Lujinxingia sediminis: one gene and its partner. The protein of the gene in region 2 binds, or shares a complex with, the protein of the main gene of each other region. Links are inferred from orthologs where the notes say so. Each region holds a gene or a part of one and is shown on either strand. Other genes may lie near its edges.

What was found. Proteins that work in one complex are often made in the same cells at the same time.
Region 1: the proteins of groL (region 2) and metK are in contact, whole or in part, in a cryo-EM structure (PDB 8P4O), measured with the Escherichia coli proteins. The link is inferred for Lujinxingia sediminis from one-to-one orthologs.

Annotation. Positions count from the first base shown.
Region 1 is NZ_SADD01000024.1:1,849-5,560, forward strand. What follows is about bases 530-3,527. They hold metK (methionine adenosyltransferase), read left to right. Parts: upstream 530-1,450; coding sequence 1,451-2,605; downstream 2,606-3,527. Other genes in these bases: miaB (tRNA (N6-isopentenyl adenosine(37)-C2)-methylthiotransferase MiaB), read left to right, coding at 530-1,308; EA187_RS19900 (ABC transporter ATP-binding protein), read right to left, coding at 2,644-3,429; EA187_RS19905 (FecCD family ABC transporter permease), read right to left, coding at 3,426-3,527. In the rest of the region: more of miaB, read left to right, coding at 1-529; more of EA187_RS19905, read right to left, coding at 3,528-3,712. UniProt on the Escherichia coli protein: Catalyzes the formation of S-adenosylmethionine (AdoMet) from methionine and ATP.
Region 2 is NZ_SADD01000001.1:517,232-520,918, forward strand. What follows is about bases 436-3,408. They hold groL (chaperonin GroEL), read left to right. Parts: upstream 436-1,080; coding sequence 1,081-2,736; downstream 2,737-3,408. Other genes in these bases: EA187_RS02120 (co-chaperone GroES), read left to right, coding at 681-971; EA187_RS02130 (serine/threonine protein kinase), read left to right, coding at 3,005-3,408. In the rest of the region: EA187_RS02115 (glutamate-5-semialdehyde dehydrogenase), read right to left, coding at 1-405; more of EA187_RS02130, read left to right, coding at 3,409-3,687.

The DNA of each region.
Region 1 (3,712 bases), on a different replicon or contig from region 2:
ATTGAGACCTACGGCTGCCAGATGAACCTGGCCGACAGCGAACTGATGGGCGGGGTGCTCAGCACCCGGGGGTATACCGCGGCGCCCAACCACGATGAGGCCGATGTGATCCTCATCAACACCTGCGCGGTGCGCGAGCGGGCCGAGGAGCGCGTCTTCGGACGTCTTTCTCATCTTCTGCGCTACAAGAATGAGCGCCCCGAGGTGATCCTGGGTGTGACCGGATGCATGGCCGAGCGCCTGCGCGAGGTCATCACCGAGCGCGCGCCCTATGTGGATCTGGTCATCGGCCCCGACGCCTACCGCCGCCTTCCGGAGCTTTTGGAGCAATGCCAGGAGGTCGACGCCGACCCGGTGATCGATGTGAAGCTCGACCGCGCCGAGACCTACACCGGGCTGACCCCGGAGCGCCGCCCGGGCATCAGTGGCTGGGTCACCGTGCAGCGCGGCTGCGACAAATTCTGCACCTTCTGCATCGTGCCCTTCGTACGCGGTCGTGAGCGTGGCGTCTCCCCCGAGGAGATTCTGACGCAATGCCGCGATATGGCCGCCCGCGGCTACAAAGAGGTCACGCTGCTGGGGCAGACGGTCAACTCGTACAAGCACGAAGACACCGACTTTGCCGACCTGCTCGAAGAGGTCGTGAAGGTCGAGGGCATTGAGCGCGTGCGCTTCACCTCGCCATACCCCACCGACTTTACGCCCAAGCTCATCGCGACGATGGCCAAGCACGATAAGATCTGCAACTACCTGCACCTGCCGCTGCAATCGGGCTCAGATCGCACGCTCGAAGAGATGAAGCGCCTCTACACCAGCGCGGAATTCTTCAAGCTCGTCGACGATATCCGCGCGGCCATTCCCGACATCGCCATGTCGACCGACATCATCGTGGGCTTCCCCGGTGAGACCGACGAAGATTACGAAGAGACGGTAGCCGCGCTGGAGCGCATCCGCTTCGACTTCGCCTACCTCTTCAAGTACTCCGAGCGCGACGGGACCTACGCCTCACGCAAGCTCCCGGACACGCTCGATGAGAAGACCAAAGGTCGCCGCCTGGCCGCGCTCATTGAGCGTCAGGAGGCCATCAGCGCCGAGATCTTCCAGAATCGCATCGGCACGACCGTGCGGGTGATGGTCGAGGGCGAGAGCCGCCGGGATGCGGCGGACCTCTGCGGGCGAAGCGATGATTTTAAGATGACGGTCTTCCCCAAACCCGAAGGTCGCGAATTGAAGCCCGGCGACTTTGTGAACGTGCGCATCACCGATGCCACCAGCCACACCCTCCTTGGCGAGATCGTCGAGGGATAAATCGGGTCGGCGCGAATAAACCCTTTTTTCGGGTGTTTCTTGCACCCGCTTACCCCGGCCCACCTCCACGCACGAGGTGGGTCTTTCACTCAGCGGCATTTTGAAGCCGCCTCGCTGCGAGAAGAAACGGAGAACCTTTACGATGTCCCAGAATTTCATCTTCACCTCGGAGTCCGTTTCCGAGGGGCACCCCGACAAAATCGCCGATCAGATCTCCGACAGCGTTCTCGACGCCATCCTGGCGCAGGACCCCAAGAGCCGCGTGGCCTGTGAGACGGTGGTCAACACCGGTCTTGTGCTGCTCGTCGGTGAGATCTCGACCCGGGCGACGGTCGACTATACGAAGATCGCGCGCAACACCATCGAGCGCATCGGCTACAAAGAGGCCCGTTACGGCTTCGATCATAAGAGCTGCTCGGTGATGGTGGCGCTTGATGAGCAGAGCCCGGATATCGCCCAGGGCGTCGACGCCGAGCATGGCGTGGTCAGTGAGCAGGGCGCCGGCGATCAGGGCATCATGTTTGGCTATGCCTGCGATGAGACCGACCAGCTCATGCCGATGCCGATCATGTACTCCCACCAGCTCGTCGAGCATCTGGCGCACGTGCGCAAGTTCGGTGGCATGGATTGCTTCGGCCCGGACTCCAAGAGCCAGGTCTCGGTGCGTTACGAAGAAGGCCGCCCGGTGGCGATTGACGCGGTCGTCGTGTCGACGCAGCACACCGAGGACATGACCATCGAGCAGGTCCGTGAAGCCGTCATGGAGACGGTCATCAAAAAAGTTCTCCCGGCGCATCTTCTCAGCCCGGAGACGAAGTTCCACATCAACCCCACCGGCAAGTTCGTGATCGGTGGCCCGGTGGGCGACGCCGGCCTGACCGGTCGCAAGATCATCGTCGACACCTACGGGGGCATGGGCCGCCACGGCGGCGGCGCGTTCAGCGGCAAAGATCCCAGCAAGGTGGACCGCTCGGCGGCCTACATGGCGCGCTACGTGGCCAAGAACCTCGTGGCTGCAGGCTTCGCCGAGCGCCTTGAGGTGCAGCTCTCCTACGCCATCGGCGTGGCCGAGCCGGTGAGCATCATGGTCAACACCTTCGGCACCGGCAAAATCGACGAAGAGAAGATCGAAGCGCTCATCCCGCAGTTCTTCGACCTGAAGCCGGCCGGCATCATTGAGAGCCTCGATCTGCTCAAGCCGGTCTACAGCGAGACGGCCGCCTACGGGCACTTCGGCCGCCCCCAGTTCACCTGGGAGCGCACCGACAAGGCCGAAGCGTTGCGTAACGCGCTCTAAGCCAAACTGCCTTAAGCATCAAAGGTGTGGCTGGCCACTCAGGCCAGCCACACCTGGCGCCCTTCCACCTCAACGCGGCGCATGGGCAGCTCGAATGCCTCGCTCACATCCTCATCGTTGAGCACGTCATCGGGCCGGCCCCACCCCAGCGCGCGTCCCGGTGCCAGCAGCAACACGCGGTCGAAGTAGCGATGCACGAGGTTTAAGTCGTGCAGCACCGCCACCGCCGCGCCCCCCCCCTCCACATGCTGACGCATCACCTCCAGAAGCCCGAGCTGATGACGAAGGTCGAGGTTTGCCGTGGGCTCATCAAGAAGCCAGAGCGGCGCATCGGCGACGAGCGCACGCGCCATCACCACACGCTGGCGCTCCCCACCGCTGAGCGAAGAGACGGGGCGATTCGCAAGCTCCTCGACCTCCAGACGCGCGAGCGCCTTAAGTGCGCGCTGCCGGTCTTCGGACGAGGGCAGGCTGAAGCGCGGGCGGCTGGCGTGCAGCCCCATCAACACAAGCTCCAGCGCGCTGAATTCAAAGACCGGCGATGAACTCTGGGGGACGACGGCCACCTCCCGGGCGACCTCGCGACGCGTATACTCCGAGAGCCGGCGCGCATGCAGCCACACCTGCCCCTGCTCGGCGGTGCGAACCCCGGCGAGTATTCGCATCAGCGTTGTTTTGCCGACCCCGTTGGGGCCGACGACCGCCCAGGCAACACCGGCCTCCACGCTCAAACTCACCCGCTCAAAAAGCGTGCGTTTCCCCACGCTTGCGCCCACATCATCGAGTCGCAGCAATGCCGGAAGTTCGCGTTTTTGCTGGCTCATCCCCACCCCGCATCGCGACGCAACGCCCGCCATAAGAAGTACAGAAACATCGGCGCGCCGATCATCGAGGTGAGCACGCCCACCGGCAGCGTTGTGCCCAGAACGCCAAAAAGACTGCGCGCGCTGACGTCGGCCAGCGTCAAAAAGGCCGCCCCGGCCAGCGCCGAGGTCGGCAGGAGCACCCGATGATCCGGCCCCACCACAAGGCGCATCGCATGCGGGACGACCAGCCCCACAAAGCCAATGATCCCCGAGAAGGCCACGCCCACCGCCACCGCGAAGC
Region 2 (3,687 bases):
GCTGGTGACGTTGGGGCGGGCTTCGTAGATGATGCCGATGACGCCCAGAGGAATACGCTTTTTCGCGACCTGGAGGCCGTTGGGGCGCATCCACATCTCATCGTAGCCCCCCAGGGGATCGGGCAGGGCGCGGACCTCGTCGAGAGCGCTGGCCATCTGTTCAATGCGCTCGGGGCTCAGGCGCAGGCGATCGATGAAGGACTCTTCCAGGCCATTGGCCCGGGCGGCTTCAAGGTCGGCCTGGTTGGCGCTGAGGATGGCCTCGGTGTGGGCGCGCAGCGCATCGGCCATGTGCGCAAGGGCATCATCGCGCAGGGCACCGGGCTGGCGAGCAAGCTCGCGGGCGGCTCGACGCACTCGGTGGGCCTGCTCGTTAAGCTGGGAAGGATCAAAAAGGTCGGTCACGGAGTACTCGCAAGAGTCGTTGGGTCAGAAGCTCAAGGCCCCCGGAGTGCGCCTTCGAATGAGGCTGTGCGGGGCTTGCGCACGGGACGATAGCGCTAACGGCGGCGTAATTGAAGGGGAAGCGCGGTGTGTCAAACTTTTCTGCTTGACTTGGTTAGGTCGGCGCATACGGTATGCCGCGTTAGCACTCCCCCCTTGAGAGTGCTAAGGAGCCGCATCGGCCCCTGTTTTCCAACACTCAACGTGTTTCTTAACCCATTCTACGAGGTGAAGCGATGAAGATTCAGCCCCTGTACGATCGCGTCCTGATCCAGCGCGTGCCCAGCGAAGAAAAGACGTCGACCGGTATCATCATCCCCGACACCGCCAAAGAGAAGCCCCTTGAAGGCATCGTGCGCGCCACCGGTAAAGGTAAGCCCGGTGACGACGGTAAGCCCGTCGCGCTGCAGGTCAAAGAAGGCGACAAGGTCCTCTTCGGCAAGTACTCCGGCACCGACGTCACGATCAACGGTGAAGAGCACCTGATCCTGCGTGAAGAAGAGATCCTGGCGGTCATCACCGACTGAGTCTCACTGCCTCCTCGCGCACCAGTACAGGGCGCGAGAGATGTACTGCGTATGAATCTGGCTCGCCGGATGCGGCGAGCAACCTAACCGAAATTTCAGGAGACAGATCATGGCCAAAGAGATCATTTTTGATACCCGCGCGCGCCAGCGCATCCTCAACGGGGTTAACACCCTTGCCAATGCTGTGCGCGTGACCCTGGGGCCGAAGGGCCGCAACGTGGTCATCGAGAAGAGCTTCGGCGCTCCGCTCATCACCAAAGACGGCGTGACCGTCGCCAAGGAGATCGAACTCGAGGACAAGTTCGAAGACATGGGCGCCAAGATGGTCAAAGAGGTCGCCTCCAAGACCTCCGACACCGCCGGTGACGGTACCACCACGGCGACTGTGCTGGCCCAGGCCATCCTGCGCGAAGGCACCAAACTTGTGACCGCCGGTCACAACCCGATGGAAATCAAGCGCGGCATCGACAAGGCCGTCGCCGTGGTGGTCGAAGAGCTGCATAAGATGGCCACCGAGACCAGTGAGCGCGGTCAGATCGCGCAGGTCGGCACCATCTCGGCCAACAACGACGACTCCATCGGTAACCTCATTGCTGAGGCCATGGAGAAGGTCGGCAAAGAAGGCGTCATCACCGTCGAAGAGGCCAAAGGCCTGGAAGACGAGCTGGAGTTCGTCGAGGGGATGCAGTTCGACCGCGGCTACCTCTCGCCCTACTTCGTAACCGACGCCGAGCGTATGGAAGCGACCTTCGACAACCCCTTCATCCTGCTCTTCGACAAGAAGGTCAGCTCGATGAAGGACCTTCTGCCCCTGCTGGAGCAGGTCCACGGTCAGGGCAATCGCCCGCTCTTGATCATCGCCGAAGACATCGACGGTGAAGCGCTGGCGACCCTGGTGGTCAACAAGCTGCGTGGCGTACTCAACGTGGCCGCGGTTAAGGCGCCGGGCTTCGGCGACCGCCGCAAGGCCATGCTTGAAGACATCGCCATCCTCACCGGTGGCAACGTCATCAGTGAAGAGCGCGGCATGAAGCTCGAAGCCGCCACCCTTCAGGACCTGGGCACCGCCGGCACCGTGACCATCACCAAGGACTCCACCACCATCGTCGGTGGTCAGGGCACCAAGGATGCAATCACCGGCCGCGTCAACCAGATTAAGGCTCAGATCGAGTCCACCACCAGCGACTACGACCGCGAGAAGCTCCAGGAGCGCCTGGCCAAGCTCGTCGGTGGTGTGGCCGTGATCAAGGTCGGCGCCCAGACCGAGATCGAGATGAAGGAGAAGAAGGCCCGCGTTGAAGACGCCCTCAACGCCACCCGCGCTGCCGTCGAAGAAGGCATCGTCCCCGGTGGTGGTGTGGCCGTGCTGCGCGCCTCCAAGGTGCTCGACGGCCTTGAGCTTGAGCGTGAGCAGGCCTTCGGTGTCGACATCGTGCGCCGCGCCGCTCAGGAGCCCATCCGCCAGATCTCGGCCAACGCCGGTGTGGAAGGCTCCATCGTCATCCAGAACGTGCTCAGCAAGGATGGCAACTACGGCTATAACGCCCGCACCGACGTGTACGAAGACCTCGTCCAGGCCGGCGTCATCGACCCGGTGAAGGTGACCCGTACGGCGCTTCAGAATGCGGCCAGCATTGCCGGTCTGATGCTGACCACCGAGGCGATGATCGCCGAGAAGCCCAAGGCTGGCGACGACGACGCCGGTGCTGCTGGTATGGGCGGCATGGGTGGTATGGGCGGCATGGGTGGCATGGGCATGATGTAAGCCCTGTGTGCGTCGGCTCCGCGTTGAGTGCAACGAGAGCCCACGCCACCCCCGACGCCTTAAAGCGTTGAAAGGTCCGCCCCCCGTGAGATGCTCGCGGGGGGCGGTTTTTTTATGGGCGCATTTGCGCCAGAAGGTCGCGCTGTGGTCTCGCGTCAGCCTTGAACTCCTTCCACAAGGAGGCGATGGACCGTGGGGATCTCGGGTGCTAGATTCGTGCACCCGCGGTCCTGCGGGTGCACGTGGTGTGTTGAGCCAGAGAGTTTGCATGTCCCACCCAGAAGCTGAGACCCGGGCGTTTCGTGAGCTGCGCGCCGGGGTTCTCTTTGAAGGAAAATACCGCATTATGCGGCCGCTGGGGGAGGGGAGCTTTGCCACCGTGGTGCATGCGCGTCATGAGGTGATGGACCGTGATGTGGCGCTGAAGTTTTTGCGTCCCGAAGTGATGGCGGCTCACCCCGAGGTGGCCGAGCGTTTTATCACCGAGGTGCGCGTGGCCAGCCGCCTCAAAGACCCGCATACGGTGGCGATCTTCGACTTCGGGACCACCTCCGATAGCATCCCCTACATGGTGCTGGAGTACGTCGATGGGCGTACCCTCGATGAGGTTATTGAAGCGCGGGGGGCGTTGGGCAAGCGCCGATCCATGGAGTGTTGCCTGCAGATCCTGGCAAGTCTGGAGGAGGCCCACGCCCATCATGTGATTCACCGCGACTTGAAGCCGGCCAACCTGATGGTGGGGCGCACCGCCCGGGGGGGCTGGACCGTTAAAGTGCTGGACTTCGGGGTGGCCAAGCTGGTGGAGCGCGCCGGGGAGACGATTCAGACGAGCTCCGGGCGTCAGTCCACACAGTTTATCGGGACGCCGCGTTATATGAGTCCTGAGCAGATCCTGGGTCAGAAGGTCAGCGCCTCAAGCGACCTGTACAGTCTGGGGCTGATCTTTTTCGA